4 regions of the Thermosediminibacter oceani DSM 16646 genome follow, and region 3 is predicted to be linked to each of the others. Evidence: riboswitches for the same ligand, from Rfam matches in the RefSeq annotation. Region 3 holds a riboswitch; each other region holds the start of a gene.
What was found. Region 3 has a riboswitch for cyclic di-GMP ahead of TOCE_RS09700 (type II secretion system F family protein). Riboswitches for the same ligand answer to the same signal wherever they lie in the genome.
Positions count from the first base shown of each region.

Region 1: another riboswitch for cyclic di-GMP. It lies ahead of TOCE_RS08770 (helix-turn-helix domain-containing protein); the one in region 3 lies ahead of TOCE_RS09700 (type II secretion system F family protein).
Region 2: another riboswitch for cyclic di-GMP. It lies ahead of TOCE_RS11160 (flavin reductase family protein); the one in region 3 lies ahead of TOCE_RS09700 (type II secretion system F family protein).
Region 4: another riboswitch for cyclic di-GMP. It lies ahead of istA (IS21 family transposase); the one in region 3 lies ahead of TOCE_RS09700 (type II secretion system F family protein).

Region 1 is NC_014377.1:1,746,839-1,751,211, forward strand. Features, by position in the region: gene TOCE_RS08755 (carbohydrate ABC transporter permease) at 1-325, shown strand, start outside; gene TOCE_RS08760 (carbohydrate ABC transporter permease) at 330-1,163, shown strand; gene TOCE_RS08765 (sigma-70 family RNA polymerase sigma factor) at 1,194-1,619, opposite strand; gene TOCE_RS08770 (helix-turn-helix domain-containing protein) at 1,697-1,963, opposite strand; cyclic di-GMP riboswitch class I at 2,053-2,140, opposite strand; gene TOCE_RS12795 (peptidoglycan-binding domain-containing protein) at 2,391-3,851, opposite strand; gene TOCE_RS08780 (superoxide dismutase) at 4,097-4,373, opposite strand, start outside.
Region 2 is NC_014377.1:2,214,154-2,218,526, reverse strand. Features, by position in the region: gene TOCE_RS11175 (hypothetical protein) at 1-118, shown strand, start outside; gene TOCE_RS11170 (molybdopterin-containing oxidoreductase family protein) at 149-2,143, shown strand; cyclic di-GMP riboswitch class I at 2,239-2,324, shown strand; gene TOCE_RS11160 (flavin reductase family protein) at 2,611-3,123, shown strand; gene TOCE_RS11155 (EamA family transporter) at 3,120-3,536, opposite strand; gene TOCE_RS11150 (GntR family transcriptional regulator) at 3,707-4,373, shown strand, end outside.
Region 3 is NC_014377.1:1,933,817-1,938,189, reverse strand. Features, by position in the region: gene TOCE_RS09710 (GspE/PulE family protein) at 1-1,187, shown strand, start outside; gene TOCE_RS09705 (type IV pilus twitching motility protein PilT) at 1,212-2,240, shown strand; cyclic di-GMP riboswitch class I at 2,267-2,354, shown strand; gene TOCE_RS09700 (type II secretion system F family protein) at 2,420-3,634, shown strand; gene TOCE_RS09695 (type II secretion system protein GspG) at 3,730-4,245, shown strand.
Region 4 is NC_014377.1:1,603,847-1,608,219, forward strand. Features, by position in the region: gene TOCE_RS08165 (SdpI family protein) at 1-69, opposite strand, end outside; gene istB (IS21-like element helper ATPase IstB) at 356-1,087, opposite strand; gene istA (IS21 family transposase) at 1,081-2,595, opposite strand; cyclic di-GMP riboswitch class I at 2,819-2,907, opposite strand; gene istA (IS21 family transposase) at 3,251-4,373, shown strand, end outside.

The sequences.
Region 1 (4,373 bases), 190 kb from region 3:
ACTGTACGAAGCAGCAAGGGTAGATGGTGCCGGCAGCGTCAGGCAATTTTTCAGCATCACCCTGCCGCTTTTGAAGCCCACAATTCTTGTAGCCCTGATATTCAGAACTCTGGACGCTTTCAGGGTGTTCGACCTCATCTTCGTGCTGACCGGAGGAGGGCCCGGTAACTCTACGGAAACCCTTTCCATTTACGCATATAAGACACTTTTCCGAAACCTGGACTTCGGACTCGGTTCGGCTATCTCAGTGGTGATATTCATATTCGTGTTCATCCTGGCTATGTTATACATCAGAATGATGGATAAGAACACGATTTTGAGGTGAGCTTATGGAAAATAAAAGCTTACTGAATCAGATTCTGTTTTGCACCTTCGTGATACTTTTCCTTTTATACATCCTGTTTCCATTCCTCTGGCAGTTTATGACATCTATAAAGCCGCCGGAACAGCTCTTCAGCATACCCCCTAGATGGATACCAGACAGGATTTTTACCGGGTATTACCTTTCTGTTTTCACGAAGAGGCCTTTCCTGGTGTACCTGAAGAACAGCCTGATAGTGGCGTCTGCCACAACCTTTTTGAGCCTTTTTGTGTCTTCTTTTGCCGCTTACGCCATAGCCAGGCTCAAATTCAGGGGCAAGGCCCTTATTTTGGCCCTGGTACTGTCGGTATCCATGTTCCCGGGCATATCCATAATAAGCCCGCTCTTCCTGTTTTTGAAAAAGATAAACCTTTTAAACACACATCTTGGGCTTATTCTAACTTACACCACTTTTACCATACCGTTATCCCTCTGGATCCTGACGTCCTTTTTCCGAGAGATACCCTTCGAGCTGGAAGAATCGGCCAAGGTAGACGGAGCGACACCAATGCAGGCATTCCTGAAGATTATCTTTCCGCTTGCTGCACCGGGGATGTTCACCACGGCCATACTAACTTTCATAGCAGCCTGGAACGAGTTCCTCTTCGCCCTGGTATTCAACACCAAGGACCTAATGCGTACAGTGCCGGTAGGGATAGCCATGTTCCCCGGCGAGCATGAACTCCCCTGGGGGGACATCGCGGCGGCATCGGTGGTAGTAACCGTTCCGCTTATAGTGATGGTACTAATATTTCAGAAGAGAATCATTTCGGGCCTCACCGCCGGAGCTGTCAAGGGATAGCAAAAAAAGCCATAGCGCGAGCTATGGCTTTCAGATTGCACGCAGGTATTTTTTCAACTTACTCAAAGCCCTGTTCTTTATCTTATTTACCGCCGGCTGGGATATCCCCAGCCTTTCGGCTACTTCTTTCTCGGTGGCACCTTCAAAGACCGTCGCCATTATAACTTTTTGCTGCCTTGCCGTCAGCATCATCAGAGCTTCCCTGACGAATATCCTGTCTTCCACCCGTGACAGTACATCGATCCCGTCTGCCAGGGTGTCTATCAATTCCGGAGATTCGCCATCGTTATCCCTGTCCACTCTGTTGTTTAAAATCAGGAGCTCGTGTTGTTTCAGTTTTTTCTGCTTCAAATAAAGTCTTCTCGCTTCTCTCTTAAGTCCCTTTAAAAACCAGGCCGCAATCCTTGCGTCTTCGGGGTCGAGGTCGAGTTCGTAGAATTTGGGGATACTGACCATACAGCTTCACCTCCCCGGTTTATTCCCTTACCATATAAAAGAGGAGACATGAAGTCGTATTATAACCCCCTGTAAAATTATTCTTGCTTTTTTATATCGTTTTTCTCCCTCAGAGAAGCCAGATAGCGATTCAGTTCTTCCCTGCCCCACCTGGTATCGGGCTGGTAGCGCTTTACCGCCTTTACAATCCACTCCACCAGGTTGGAATACATTTCTCCGTTACCCACCCTGCGCGTGTATTTTTTAACTATGGGCACAAACCTTTCAACTAGCTGGACAAGGGCCTCCTCATCGCCGTCTTTTGCCCTATATATTAATTCCCTAAGCTTTGGTTTCATCCCCATACCAAAAAAGTGCCCCCCTTTCCGAGTCTATATCCGAAAACAAAAAAGACCCGCCACCGAAAAAGAGAGCGAGCCAGATCGTTTTGGTCAGCGGCAACCAGGCTGTCATAGTGCAAAAGCACCTTAGACCCTATGGCTTTGCGCCCCCACCTTTCGGTGAGTTTGCCCTTTTCGCTGTCTATCTTATTTCCTCTTTTTTAATATTATAACAATATATATTACTACAAATTCCTTTATTTTCCTGCTGTTTTAATGGTTAACCAATAAATATTTATCTCCCCGCAGTTTTTGAGCAGAAGAACTGAACCTGAACTGAGTTTCCGGGTAATCGAGATAAAAAAGACGGTTAATAGGCTACTAATCCTTTTCAAGGCCTATTAACCGTCTTTTAAAAATTTACCTTTTTTATTTTACTTGCTTTGAATTATTACTTAGCAGCCTTAGCAGCTGCCACGATTGCCGATATATAACCGTGTGTGTCCGCCAAGGTCGCACCGGTTACCGCATCCACCATATTTTCCGGGGTTGTTTGTGCAAGTTTTGCCTCTAATTCGCTGATGGTCTTACCTTTTACGTAATTTACAATTGCTGCGAAGTTCTTATCTATGGGAACTGTAGAACCTGCTTTTTCCTTCATATTATTGCTGTAGTATGCCGCATTGGTCAGCTTCGATGCCAATACGTAGCCTTCAGGATAATTTTTGCCTAAGTCCCCATCGGAATTGGGAACTCCCGTTGCCACATCTTTAGGCATGAACTGGTAGTCATCAATATACGCTGCAACTATCTTGTTCCCTACAACAACCGCTGCTGCAAGTGTAAAGCACTTCGAAGGATGAGCTGAATAGTCAACTTTCCCAATTTTAATATTGCTTAAATCCTTCACATCGACTTGGAATGAATAGCTTGCATCAGCATTTTTAGCAGCCTTAGCAGCTGCCACGATTGCCGATACATAACCGTGTGTGTCCGCCAAGGTCGCACCGGTTACCGCATCCACCATATTTTCCGGGGTTGTTTGTGCAAGTTTTGCCTCTAATTCGCTGATGGTCTTACCTTTTACGTAATTTACAATTGCTGCGAAGTTCTTATCTATGGGAACTGTAGAACCTGCTTTTTCCTTCATATTATTGCTGTAGTATGCCGCATTGGTCAGCTTCGATGCCAATACGTAGCCTTCAGGATAATTTTTGCCTAAGTCCCCATCGGAATTGGGAACTCCCGTTGCCACATCTTTAGGCATGAACTGGTAGTCATCAATATACGCTGCAACTATCTTGTCACCCGCAACCGCAGCTATCGCAACCGTAAAGCTCTTGGAAGGATGAGCTGAATAGTCAACCTTTCCTATCTTTACCACGACTTTTTCACTTTGTGATACCTGCTGCTGTGTAGGTTGTTTTGTAGTTTGTGCGGGCTTTGCAGCCGCTGTTTTCGCCGGAGCCGGCATTAGTTTTGCAAGAGTTTTGGGGCCTACTATTCCATCTACCTTAAGGCCATTTTTCTTTTGGAAATCTTTTACCGCCGCTAAAGTTTTGGGGCCAAATATACCATCTACCTTGAGCTTGTAGCCGCGCTGATTAAGCATGGTTTGCAGGAGTTTTACATCCTGACCATAGGAGCCCAAGGCAAGTAAGCGTTTAATACCGCTTGTGCTGGAAGTTTTTGTAACGGTAGGAGTTGATTTTTTAACGGCGGTTTGCGTTTTGGTGGATTTGGTAGTCGTTGCCGGTGTCTTTGTTGTTTGTTTTTGCGTTGAAGTATTCTGTGAACTGGTTGCCGCAGAAACGGCATCTACCTTAAAAATGGCGCTTTGAACCGGTGCAATGACGGAAAGAGTGAGTGCAACGATTAAAGAAAGGGCCAGTAGAGATAATTTTTTAGTCATGAAATACCCCCTTTAAATAAATTATTTTAGTTTCTGCAACCTCAAAATCGAGGGGTTGCATACCATGGAAATAATATGTTCAAATACTCACTTTTACCAACTATATTATAATATACAAAAGCATTAATTTCAATAATTTTAAAAATGAGCTTTTGTGCATAAATTCCCAAATGGGCTCCTGTTTGCAAACTTCATACTAAAGCGTCAAGGGACAGAGAACCGGCACGCCCTTGACGCCTAAAATTTTACATCACATCATACAATCTCCTTATTCTATCCCATCTTCTCTCAGCTACCGACCAGTCGACGTTCTGCATGAACGCCCTGATGTAGTCGGCTTTTCTCGTACCGTAATCTATAAAGTAAGCGTGTTCGTATACGTCGAGCACAAGGATAGCCGCGGTATTCTGAACGACGCCATGGTCATGGGCGTCCAGCAGGTAATTGTGAAGCCTGCCGTCGCGCGGGTCGTAGACCAGCACCGCCCAGCCCCTGGCGGAGATCCCCGTAGCCGTGAAGTCT
Region 2 (4,373 bases), 280 kb from region 3:
CGAAAGCGAAAAAGATACGTTCCTGCAGAAAAGCCTTTTCGGAGAAGTAATATTCGGGAAGGGCGAGCATACGGTAAACGTCATCGGCGGGAAAGTGACCGTAAACAGTGTCGAGTGAGGTTCAAAATAATACAGGGGGAATGCAAAAATGAAAGTTTACCGCACTGCGTGCCCGCGGGACTGCATCGACTGCTGCTCCCTCCTGGCTTACGTGGATGAAAACGGAAGGCTGACCGGGGTTAAGGGAGACCCGGACCATCCGGTTACCCGGGGTTACCTCTGTCCCAAGGGAAATTCCTACGTGGAATTGGTCTACCACCCGGAGCGGCTCCGTTATCCCCTTATGAAAAAGAACGGTGAATTCAAGCGGGTAACCTGGGATGAAGCCCTGAATTTCATAGCCGCGAGGCTTACCGAGGTCGTGGATACATACGGCCCTCTGGCAGTGCTTCACTACCACTACAGCGGGTCGGAAGTCACAACAAAACACCTTGACACCAGGTTTTTCAACGCCCTGGGCGGTATTACCAGGGTCTCGGGAGACTTATGCTTGAGCGCCGGCCTGGTTGCACAGATTTACGACTTCGGAGGTCTTTTACAAAACAGCATAGAAGACCTGCCCAACGCCAGAGGCTGCGTCCTCTGGGGCAGAAACGTGAAATCAACGAATGTCCACTCCATGCCCTTTATTTTGGAGTGCAGGGAAAGGGGAGGGAAGATCGCCGTAGTAAACCCGCTCACCACCGGAATGGAGGGCATGGCCGAACTGGTGATAAGTCCGAAGCCGGGTACCGATGCAGCCCTGGCCCTGGGGGCGTGCCGGTACCTCGTAGAATGGGGTAAAATCGACCGCGAATTCATAGAAAAATACACTTATGGGTTTGAAGAATTCCGGAGGACCCTGGAAAACTACCCGCTCGGGAGGGTTTCGGAGATCACCGGGGTGGATGTTGATGATATAGTGCGCCTTGCTCTTTTCTACGCGGAAAATACCCCCGTCACCACCCTGCTCGGATTTGGACTGCAGAGGTACAGGGGAGGCGGCAACGCCGTAAGAGCTGTCGACGCCCTGGCGGCAGTTACGGGCAACATCGGAAAGCCGGGGGCCGGGGTATCCTACTGTATCGATACATACTGGTACGTAGGAAGTTTCGTGAAGGGAGCGGCACCGGTCGGGACCGGGCGGCTCATGGACCTGTCCAGCATGGCCCGCGGAATTTTGAAGGCCCAGGACCCGCCCGTTAAAATAGCGTTCATAACAAACGCAAACCCCGTCGTAAACGTGCCGGACACGGCCATGACGAGAAAGGCCCTGAACAATATCGAAACCGTTGTCGTTATAGACATGTTCATGACAGACACGGCAAAAGAGGCCGACGTGGTGCTGCCGTGCACCACCTTTTTCGAGGAGGAAAACGTCAAGGTAAGCTCCTGGAGCCCCTGGATTTTTTACTGCCCCAAAGTCATCGAGCCCGTCGGGGAGGCAAGGCCCGACGAGGAGATCTTCATTGAGCTTGCAAGGAGAATCGGACTTGAGGATTTCCCCTGGAAGAGCCGGGAGGAATTTTTGGAATACGCCACCGGGGCTTTTGGAAAATTCGGGGTGGACCTTTCCGTTCTAAGAGAAAAGGGGCATATAAAAAACTCCTTCGTGCCGGATGTGGCCTGGCAGGATAAAAAATTCCGCACGCCGTCGGGCAAATTCGAATTTTATTCAGAAAAAGCCCTGGCCGAAGGCCAGCCTCCCACGGCCACCTACGTGGCTCCTGCTTGCGAGGACGACGGCTACCCGTACCACTTCATAACCCCCCATTCCCGGTACCGTATACACTCTCAATTCCAAGTGGCCGAATATATTAGAAAATTAAATCCCTTTCCAAAAGTGTATATCAGTGCCGAAGAGGGGATCCGGCTGGGATTAAAAGAAGGGCAGGAAGTAGAAATTTACAACGACATGGGTAGCATAAGAGCCAGGGTGTATTTCGAACGCGGCATGAGAAAGGACACCGTCAGTCTGGAGTCGGGCTGGAACGTGGAAAGCGGTGCATGTCCCAATTTCCTCATACCTTCCCGCACCACCGAAATGGGGGCGTGCGCTGCGCTATACGATGTTAAGGTGGGCATAAGGGCCGTAAGCCCTTAACAAGTGATCAGAAAGGTGCTAAAGGCTTTTTGGTTGAACAATTCATTATTGACAAAATATAAAATATATGGGATAATTAACCTGAAATGAACAAGTATACCAAAGTGCAAACCAGCCGAAAAGCTGGAGTGCCAAGCTGCGGATATAAAGCTTTTAATGCTATGGTAGCCGGGCTGCCGATGGTGCTTTTAAAGCAAATCCACATCCCCCTTCGGCAGCTCGGGGATTTTTTGTCTTTCGAGGGAAATTCAATATATGGGCCGACCCGACATGATTTCCAGTCGGGTTTTTATATGCCCGATGACAAAGATCGGCTATGTGATAACTTAAAACAGTAACACCGTAAACCGCAACGTATTATTTGTATTATTTTCAAAAAAATGCTACAATCTATATAGAAAGCCCGCATTAAGCTTTTGCGGGGGCGTTATTAAATCAAAACTTGAATTTACTGGAGGGAATGAGCTGTGTATAAAGACGTTCGTATCGAAGAAGTAGCCGAAAAAGTCCTGGAACAGCTGAAAAAGGGCGCTTTTTTGACCGTAAAAAGCGGCGACACGATAAACACAATGACGATTGCCTGGGGGACCCTTGGCTACGTGTGGCACAGGCCGGTTTTCATGGCAATGGTCAGGCCTTCCAGATATACCTTCGACCTAATAGAAAAGGCCTCGAGTTTCACCGTCAGTTTTCCCCTGAACGATCGGATGAAGGACGCACTGAAAATATGCGGCACCAAATCGGGAAGAGACGTAGACAAGTTCAAGGAATGCGGCCTTTCACTCCTGCCGGGCAAGACGGTGGACACCCCGGTAATAGACGGGTGCGATATACACTTTGAATGCGGCATCATTTACAAATCTCCCCTTCACCCCGAGCAGATTCCGGCCGAGGTAAAGGCATTATACTACGGCACCGGGGATTATCACGTCCTGTATTTTGGGGAGATACTGGCTGTCAGGATGAGGGATGAGGACTAACCCCTTATCAATATAATTCCCAGAATGACCAGCAGGGTGCCGAAAAATTTTTTAAGCGTCAGGCTCTCGCGCAGGAAGAGAAAGGCCAGAGCAACCGTGACCAGCGGAAAAGCAGAACTTATGGGGACGACCTTTGAAGCTTCGCTGTACTTGAGGGCGTAATAATAGGCCAGCTGTCCGAGCAATGATGCCATTAAACCCTCCCCGGCGATAAAGAGGAAGGATCTAGTTTCTATTGAGAGGTTTTTAAAACTGCCCGAAAGCAAACCGGTAGCGAGCAGGACGGCGCTTATCGTAAAGGAACGCAGCGACAGGGCCAGGAAGGGCGGCAGCTTTGCAAGACCCATTTTGCCCAGAATTGGTGCGGCTCCCCAGAATAAAGCCGTGAGTAGAGCAAATATATAGGATTTCATGTCGTATCCTCCTTATAGATATGTTCATGGGATGTTTATGTGCCGGCACGACCGCCAGCACATGCCTTTATAATTATACCATTTTGGGCCCTGGAAAATCCCTGCTTTCAAAATCAAAAAACCTATAGTAAAATAAACATAGAAGGCGTGGAGCGAGGAGGGCAAATTTTATGTTCAGCCAAACCCAGGAAGGGGGGTCTTCCCTCCGAAACAAAATATACCAGCACCTGAAAAACGCCATTCTCAACGGTGTGTATAAGCCCGGTGAAAGCCTTATAGAGTTGAAGATAGCTAGGGAACTGGGCGTGAGCCGCACGCCGGTGAGGGAGGCTATAAGGCAGCTGGAGCTGGAAGGGCTGGTATCGAGCATCCCTAACAAGGGGGTAATAGTTGAGGGTATTACCGAACAGGACGTGGAAGACATATACACTATTAGAAAAATGATCGAGGGACTGGCTGCCCGGTGGGCCGCTGAAAAGATAACCCCGGAGCAGCTCAAAGAACTTAAGGACGTGCTTGACCTTATGGAATTTTACACGGGAAAAGGAGAAATAGATAAAGTTTCGGAACTGGATACCCGGTTCCACGACATCATCTTTAGAGCGTGCAAGAGCAGGCCCCTGGAATCGGTTCTCACCAATTTTCACCATTTTATCCAAAGAGCCCGGCTGGTATCCATCAAAAGCAGCGGCAGGGCGCCGATTTCGCTGGAAGAGCATAAAGAAATTTACAACGCTTTGGCGGTGCGAGACCCCAATGCGGCGGAAAAAGCCATGATAAGACACGTAGAAAAGGCAAAGTCTAACCTTCACCCTTATCTGGCAGGTCATAAGGTTT
Region 3 (4,373 bases):
ATGAAGCGGCCGAGACCGGTATAGAAGGTGCGCCGGCAGTTCAGCTGGTGAACCGGCTGATTGCCCAGGCCGTGCGCGCCAGAGCCAGCGATATCCATATCGAACCTCAGGAAGGGAGCGTGCTGGTGCGCTTCCGGGTGGACGGGCTTTTGCGGGAAGTGCTTCGCCTGCCACCGGGGGTGCTTAGCAGCCTGACTTCCCGAATAAAAATTATGGGGGGTATGGATATCGCCGAAAAGCGGCTGCCTCAGGACGGCCGTTTCCAGATAACGCTGGAGAGGCGCAGTATAGACCTGCGCGTTTCCACCATGCCCACCGTTTATGGCGAAAAAGTTGTGCTGCGTATCCTGGATAAAAAAACTATGCTCCTTACTCTCGATAAGCTGGGCTTTTCGCCCGCTACCAAGGAGCAGTATGAAAGTTTGATACGCAGCACTTACGGAATGATTTTGATCACCGGTCCCACCGGCAGCGGCAAGACCACCACCCTCTACGCCACTTTAAACGCCCTGAGTTCCCCGGAAAAAAATATAATCACCATAGAAGATCCTGTAGAATACCTTTTGCCCGGCATCAATCAGGTGCAGGTAAACCCCAAAGTAGGCCTGGATTTTGCAGCGGGCTTGAGGGCTATTTTGCGCCAGGACCCGGATATTATAATGGTAGGGGAGATTCGCGACAGGGAGACGGCTGATATAGCCGTCCGGGCGGCTACAACGGGCCACCTCGTTTTCAGCACGCTGCACACCAACGACGCGGCCGGGGCGGTGACAAGGCTGCTGGACATGGGTGTGGAGCCGTTTCTCGTAAATTCTTCCCTGATCGGTGTGGTGGCCCAGCGTCTTGTCCGCCTCATCTGCCCGCAGTGCCGCGAGCCCTACGAACCGGCGCCCGGCGATGCGGCCTACGCCTTCCTCGGGGAAAACATAGACAAAAAGTTTTACCGGGGCCGCGGCTGCCGGCAGTGCAATTACACAGGATACCAGGGCAGGACTGCTATCCAGGAAATCCTGGTGATGACCGATGAAATTCGCTCTCTCGTGGCTGCCAAAGCACCCGTTACGGAAATAAAAAAGGCTGCCGTCGCCGGCGGAATGGTTACCTTGCGGGAAGACGGACTTTTAAAGGCCGGCCAGGGATTAACCACAGTGGAAGAAGTGATTCGCGTGTCCATGGGCGAATTTTAGCGCAGAGGTCAGGTGATAGTTTTGATGCATTTGCGGGAAATACTGGGAGAAGCCATAAAAAAAGGGGCATCGGATATACATCTGACGGTGGGTTTACCGCCGGTCTTCCGGCATCACGGACGGCTCGAACCTCAGGGGCAGTGGCCTCCTTTGACTGCTTCTGATACTGAAGCACTGGCAAGGGAGATTTTGGGTGAACGGTGGGAAGAATTTATTGAGCGAAAGGAACTGGACCTGGCCTACTCGGCAGCGGGATTGGGGCGTTTTCGGGTAAATATTTTTCACCAGCGCGGAAGTATAGGGGCTGCCTTACGCCTGGTTGGCGATGTTATTCACAGCCTTGACGAGTTGGGGCTACCCCCGGTGGTAGGCGAGCTGGCCGATCAGCCCCACGGCCTGGTCCTGGTTACCGGGCCTACCGGCAGCGGTAAGACCACGACTCTGGCGGCCATGATCGACCGGATTAACGAGCGGCGCAGCTGTCACATAATTACGCTGGAGGACCCCATAGAGTACCTGCATACGCATAAAAGGAGTATCGTGAACCAGCGGGAAATCGGAAGTGACTCTCCTTCCTTTGCGAGCGCTTTAAGGGCTGCCCTGCGCCAGGACCCCGACGTTATTCTGGTGGGCGAGATGCGGGACCTGGAGACGGTAGCCACGGCAATTACTGCGGCGGAAACCGGGCACCTGGTGCTGGCTACCCTTCATACCGGCAGTGCTGTCCAGAGCATTGACCGGATTATAGACGTTTTTCCTCCGCACCAGCAGAACCAGATCAGAATCCAGCTTTCGGATACTCTGGCCGGAGTCATTACCCAGCAACTGCTGCCCCGGGCTGACGGCAAAGGACGGGTGGTGGCTGTGGAAGTTTTGATTGCTACCCCTGCTGTGCGCAATCTTATAAGGGAAGGGAAAACCCACCAGATCGTTTCTTTGATGCAGACGGGCGGCCGATTCGGAATGCAGACCATGGAAATGTCGCTCAGGCAATTGCGTGAAAAGGGATTAATTCACCCGGATTTATATCAATTGAAGAAGGATTTTGGATAATTTTGCCGAATTAAATTTATAAAAATCCCTGTAAAGGGCAAACCCGGTGAAAGCCGGGGGCGCAAAGCTACGGGCCTAAGGGTAATAAAGCCTATCGGCCGCCGGGCTGCCGGGGGACGGTATGAATCGTTCTTCCAAAGCAGCCCGGTGCGTCTTTTTGGGACAGTGTAGGTGGAGATATGGCGATTTACAGTTATCGTGCGCGCGACGCTTTTGGTCAACCGGTGGTCGGTACTGTAGAAGCGGAAAATGAGGCGGCTGTCGTCCGGCTTTTAAGGGATAAGGGTTTATTTATCGTGGAAGTTCGCCCCGGGCGGGAACGGTTTGCGATAAATTCAGGACGACTTTTACGCCGCGTTGGAAAACAGGATCTTGCGGTTTTCTGCCGGCAACTGGCCACCATGCTCGGAGCGGGACTTCCGATCGTCCCGGCTCTCCAAATCCTGGCCATGCAGGCTGAAAATAAAATATTGCGCAGGAACATTGAAGAGATTGTGAGAAGCCTTGAAGGAGGTGAGACTTTTCACGAAGCGCTGGCCCGGTTGCAGGTTTTTCCTCCGATAATGGTGCATGCAATAGAGGCGGCTGAGCTGGGAGGGTCCCTCGATGAGGCCCTCGAGGAGTTGGCTGCCCACCTGGAACGGGAGCATGAGCTTCAGGAGAAGGTCAAGTCCGCCCTTACGTATCCGGCTTTAGTCGTATCGGTGGCTTTGGCGGTTTTGATCGTTTTGCTGGTCTTCGTTCTCCCGGCTTTTCAAAACATGCTGAACGCCTTGGGGGTGCCATTGCCCCTCCCGACCCGGATTGTGATGGGCGTAAGCAGAGCTCTCCGGCGGGGATGGCCTATCCTGATCTTTGCGGCAGGTATTCTGGCTTATGTGGCTTACGGGGTCCTCAAAACAGATAACGCCAGATACCGCCTGGACGGTATTTTGCTGAAACTGCCGGTATTTGGCCCGCTCCACAAGAAGGCGGTCCTTTCCCGCTTCAGCCGTAGCCTGGGCACGCTCCTTAGAAGCGGGGTTCCGATTCTCCAGGCTATGGATGTAGTACGGCGAACGGTGGGAAACCGGGTAGTAGCTGAAGCCATAGCTAGGGCACAGGAAAGTGTCAGGGATGGTAAGGGCATTGCGGACCCGCTGAAGGAGAGCGGTATTTTCCCTCCGATGATCATCGGAATGATCGCCGTAGGCGAAGAAACCGGTGCCCTTGATTTCCTTCTGGCGAAAATCAGCGAATTGTGCGACCGTGAAGTGAAAGAAGCCGTCAGCCGCCTGTCTGCTCTGATAGAGCCTTTATTGATCGCCATGCTGGGCGGTGCGGTGGGATTTATTGTGATTTCCATATTGCTGCCCTACTTCCAGATACTTGGGAATATAGGAAATATAGGATAATATATAATTTTGCAAGGGGGGTTGAAATCGGCGGAAAACCGGTAAAGTAATCTGAACCATTTTATAAAACAAATTGATGGGGGGCGTTGTTTCTTATGATGAAATGCTTTCGGAAAAAAGTAAAAGACCAGCGGGGCTTTACCCTGGTAGAGCTATTGGTAGTCATAGCCATCATTGCTATCCTGGCTGCCGTAGTTCTTCCAAATGCCTTCAATGCTATCGAGAGGAGCAAAGTTGTAGCGGCTGAGGCAGATTATAAGTCGATTAAAACGGCAGTGTTGAATTTTTATGCGGATACTGGAAAATGGCCGCAAAGTGATGATTACTCTTACCTTGTTGATAAGCCTGATGATAATAGTTATCCTGGATGGAACGGGCCATACCTGGATCGCTGGCCAAACAAGAACCCGTGGGGCGGGACGTATACTTACAAAAATGATAGCGCGGTAAACTGGGATGGCCAGGGAAGTGGAGATTCTGCTAGGTATCTAGAAGTTGATTATGTTCCGGACAATCTTTACGACAGATTAAGGGCTGACCTGGGCGGAAATATGGTTATGAAAGACAGCCAAACCAGCAATGTAGTATATATTTTAATTTCCAAAGATTAACTTCGCAGTCAATTATATTTTAATCTCAAATTAAGTTATGCTGGCATTGATGGTGCCCACCAAGCAGCAACTGCCGGAACTTGCTGTATATCATGTTTCAGCAAACAAGAGGTAATCGATTGGACCTA
Region 4 (4,373 bases), 330 kb from region 3:
GTACAGCGATAGTATCAATCCCAAAAGCAGCCAGTTCACCGGCAGGGCGGATTTTTTATTTTTGCCCATTATAATCCCCCCTTAGATATTTAGATAATCATCTAAATATATTTTAGCACAAAAATAACTCTTTTGCTACAAATTTTGCAAAAAAATTCTGGGCTTTACCCTTTCACTGTAATTATTTAGCCCAGATTTATATACTTTTATCTCCTTTTCCTTTTGTCTTTATCTGCTGCAGTTTATTAAAAAGTTCATTTGCTTCCTTCAAATTTACATTGAAATGTTTTTTGCAAGAGGAAATTCCCCATTTTTGCAAAGGTTTTTCCCCAGGCACCGGTGGGGAATTTTTATGTTAACTTAATTGCCTCATGAGTGATTGCCTCATCCGGTAGCTTTGACCATCAAAGATCAATAGGTAACTGTGGTGTATTAGCCGGTCAATCATTGCTGCTGTCATCTGCTCATCGTAGAAAATGCTCGCCCAGCGGCTGAATTCCAGGTTAGTGGTAATTACTACACTGCGACGTTCATAGCAGTCCGAAATCACCTGAAAAAGTAGCTGCGCTCCTTCGCGGTCCAAAGGAACATAGCCCCATTCGTCGCAGATCAGAAGATCTGGTTTGGAAAGCTGTTTCAGTAACCCGGAAAGTTCACCTCCCTTCCGGGCTTCCACCAGCCGGTTTACCAGCGCTGCAGTGCGGAAAAACTTTACGTTGTAGCCTTTTTTACAGGCCTCCACACCGATGGCGGTGGCAAGATGGGTTTTGCCGGTTCCCACGTTGCCGTAAAGGATCAGGTTTTTCTTTTCTTCGAGAAATTTGCAATCTTTTAGGTCCTGCGGTGTAAGCCCCTGCGGGAGTTTGATTTCATCGAATATGTAGCCGGCAAAGGTCTTTATCGTGTAAAAGCCCGCATTTTTCAAAAGCCTGTCCTTTCGGCTTGCGTCTCTGTGCTCCAGTTCTAATCTTAGCAGCTTCAGCAGGTATTCTTCATGGCTTTGAGCCTCGATCTTGTCGCAGTTTTCCACTAGATTGCGGCTGAGTTTTAATGCTTTACAGCAGGCGGCGATTTCGTCCTTCAGCATAAATTGGCACCGCCTTTCAGAAAGGCTTTGTCATAGTCTTCTGCATTGAAGCGGAATGCAGTGAGTTCAGGAACCCCTTCCGGAATCTTTACCGGCTCCAACTGCGGGGTTATACCCGTTATCCTGTTATGGATGGCTACGAGGCTGTCTAAATCCTGCACTCCGTAAAGGAGAGCCTCGGCTACAGCGTTCACAGCCTGTTCAAAACTGCTTTTGGTACAAAGCACAGCCAAAGCCTTGAGCGCTTTGCCGCGCTCACTTTTGCTTAAGCCGTCGAGGTATTCCCGGAGTGGGTCCGGCAGCATGCTGTATATTCCCGAATACTTAAGGGCTCCCGGACAGCGGGAAAGCTGGGTAAGATATGGCAGCCAGTCCATGCTTTCTTGCTTGTTGTCCCCGTAAAGCCGCCGGTGGCGCACGATTTCCCGGTGGCTCTCATCCAGCGGTATGACCTCATGGGCTGTTATCTTTACAAGCACCCGGCTGTTGGCGTATTTGGGGGCGGTAGAGTATAGGTGCTTTCCACCGTTCAAGCTGAATTTGGCGTAGGCGTTGGTTTTGACTGTTATGTAACCGGCTACCTCGTAAGGAACGGTAGGCAGCTCAAGCAGAGCCTTACGGTCTTCATTAAAAAGTTCGGCTATGGATGCCTCCTTCCGGTAGTGTTCGCGGTGCATGTCCCGGTCGCACAATCGTAAAAGTTCGCGGTTAAAATCCTCCAGCTTTTCAAACCTGGGGACCGGGACAAGGAAGTTGCGCCGGTGGTATCCCACCTTGTTTTCCACATTACCCTTTTCATGGCCGGAAGCAGGGTTACAGAATACCGCTTCAAAACCATAGTGCTGCTTGAACCTCAGGAAGGCGTCGGTTAGTTTGCGCTCTCCATTTTTCGAGAGTTTCACGATAGTGCTGGCGTTATCAAACCATAGCTTACGGGGTACTCCCCCCAAGTGTTCAAATATGTCCTTAAGTCCCTGAAACAGGCATTCCTGGTTTTCTCCCTTGAAAAGCTGGGTATATCCTACGTTACTGTAGGGAAACGACAGGTTCAGATAAAATCCGTGATGCAGCGTCCCGTTTTCGTAAAAGTCTGCCTCACCGAAATCCACCTGCGCTTCACCCGGGATATGTTCCAGCGGCAGACGACATGAGTTGTCCTGGTACAATTCTTTTTTTCTCATGGCTACGTAGCCTGCTACGGTGCGGTAAGAACAGTTAAACTTATCTTGGTATTTTTCACAGAGCCTGTCATAAATCCTTTTGGCGGTATGCCTCTGCTTTTTGCGAGCTTTTTTATCTTCTTCAAGCCACTGATCTATATCCGCCTTGAAAGGGTCGAGTTTTGGGAAGGTATGTTTAACTTCTTCAACTTTAACCCTGGTGTTCCAGTCTTCTTGATAAATATACTTGCGTATAGTTTTTCGGTCTTTTTGGAATTCCCGGGCTATCTCGCTGATATTTTGCCCTTTCATAAAGAACGCTTTTCTGATATTATCAATATGGGTCATTGTGAGCATCCTCCAATCCTCCCTTGCAGTTAAGATTTCCCTAACTACAAGGGTAAAGGTTTTTAGGGGTGCCTGCAATGACCTTTGCAAATTTGGGGATTTTTGAGTTGCAAAAGTGGGGATTTTATTTTGCAACTCTGTCCATTTTAATTATGCAATAAACAACATTGAAACCAAAAAAGAATCGCCGCCGAAAAAGAAAGCTAGCCAGATCTTTTTATTCAGCGGCAGCCATGCTGTTATAATGTAAATGCACCTTAGACCCTATGGCTTTTGCACCCCTACCTTTCATTGAGTTTACCCTTTTCTCTGTGTATTATTTCTCTTTAATTGATAATTTTAAAATTTATATTTCCATATTCCTTAATTTTCCTGCCGATATAGCCGAATACGTAAATATTTAATCCCAAATTATTCCCGAAAAAGGACATAAAAAAGAAATTAATCGTATCCCGAATGGGAAGGATTAAAAATTTTTTAATAGGGGGGTATTAAAATACCCTCTTATTTACTCTTTAAATAACAAGGGACAAACATAAGGAGGTGGTTGATGTCACCGCCGGTGTATAATTGACCCAGGAGCAACGAAAAGGAATTGACCCACCCCCTGGCGAAATATCCCTCTGATACCAGCCAAAAGATCGGAGGGAAATAAGTGCTAGGGAGTGGATCTATTATCATGTTACACGAATTAAGAGCAATGGGCAAGAGCATCCGTGCAATTGCACGAGAAACAGGCCGTTCAAGGAATACGGTAAGAAAATACTTAAGGGCAGAGGGCATTCCCGAAAGGAAGCCGCATCCCAAAAGAGGATCAAAGCTCGATCCATACAAAGATACCATTCAAGAGCTCATAAATCTTGGTATATTCAATTGCGAAGTTATCTACGAAAGAATCAAAGAAGAAGGCTATACCGGCGGCCGCACTATCTTAAGGGACTATGTAAGACAATTTAGACCCCCAAAACAGGTTCCTGCCGTATGCCGCTACGAAACCAAGCCCGGCCAGCAGGCCCAGGTCGACTGGGGCGAATACACCTACATTGACGAGGAAACCGGCGAAATACGTAAGCTTTACGTCTTCGTCATGGTACTGGGTTACTCCAGAGCCATATACGTAGAATTCACAAACCGCTGCGACATACATACCTTCATCCGCTGCCTGATCCGCGGGTTTGAATACTTCGGCGGAGTGACCGACATAGTCCTTACCGACAGAATGAAGACCGTAATACTTGGCACCGGAGAAAACAGAAAGCCCATATGGAACTCCATCTTTGAAGACCTGGCTGTAACCCTTGGATTTACCCCTAAAGTGTGCAGAGCACGACGTCCACAGACCAAAGGCAAAGTAGAAAGCGGAATAGACTTTGTCAAAAGCAACTTCCTGCCGGGTAGGAAGTTCATAAACTACGGTGACTTAAACCACCAGGCAATAGTGTGGTGCGAAAAGAAAAACAGGAGGATTCACGGCACCACCGGGGAAAAGCCTATTGACCGCCTGAAGGAAGAAAACCTCAAACCACTCCCTGCCTCTGACAGATACCAAAAATTCCTTGAAGAAGTAAGGAAAGTCCACAAAGACGGCCTCTTGAGCTTTAACGGCGTAAGATACGGCGTTCCCTGGCAATATAGCGGAAAAGAGGTGGTTGTAAGGGACAAAAACGGCAAAATCGAAATCCTCTATGATGGGAAGGTGATAGCAACCCACGAAAAACATTATCGCTCAAGGACCATCGTTTTCCTCAAAGGTCAGTATAAGGGTCTAAAAGAAGCCG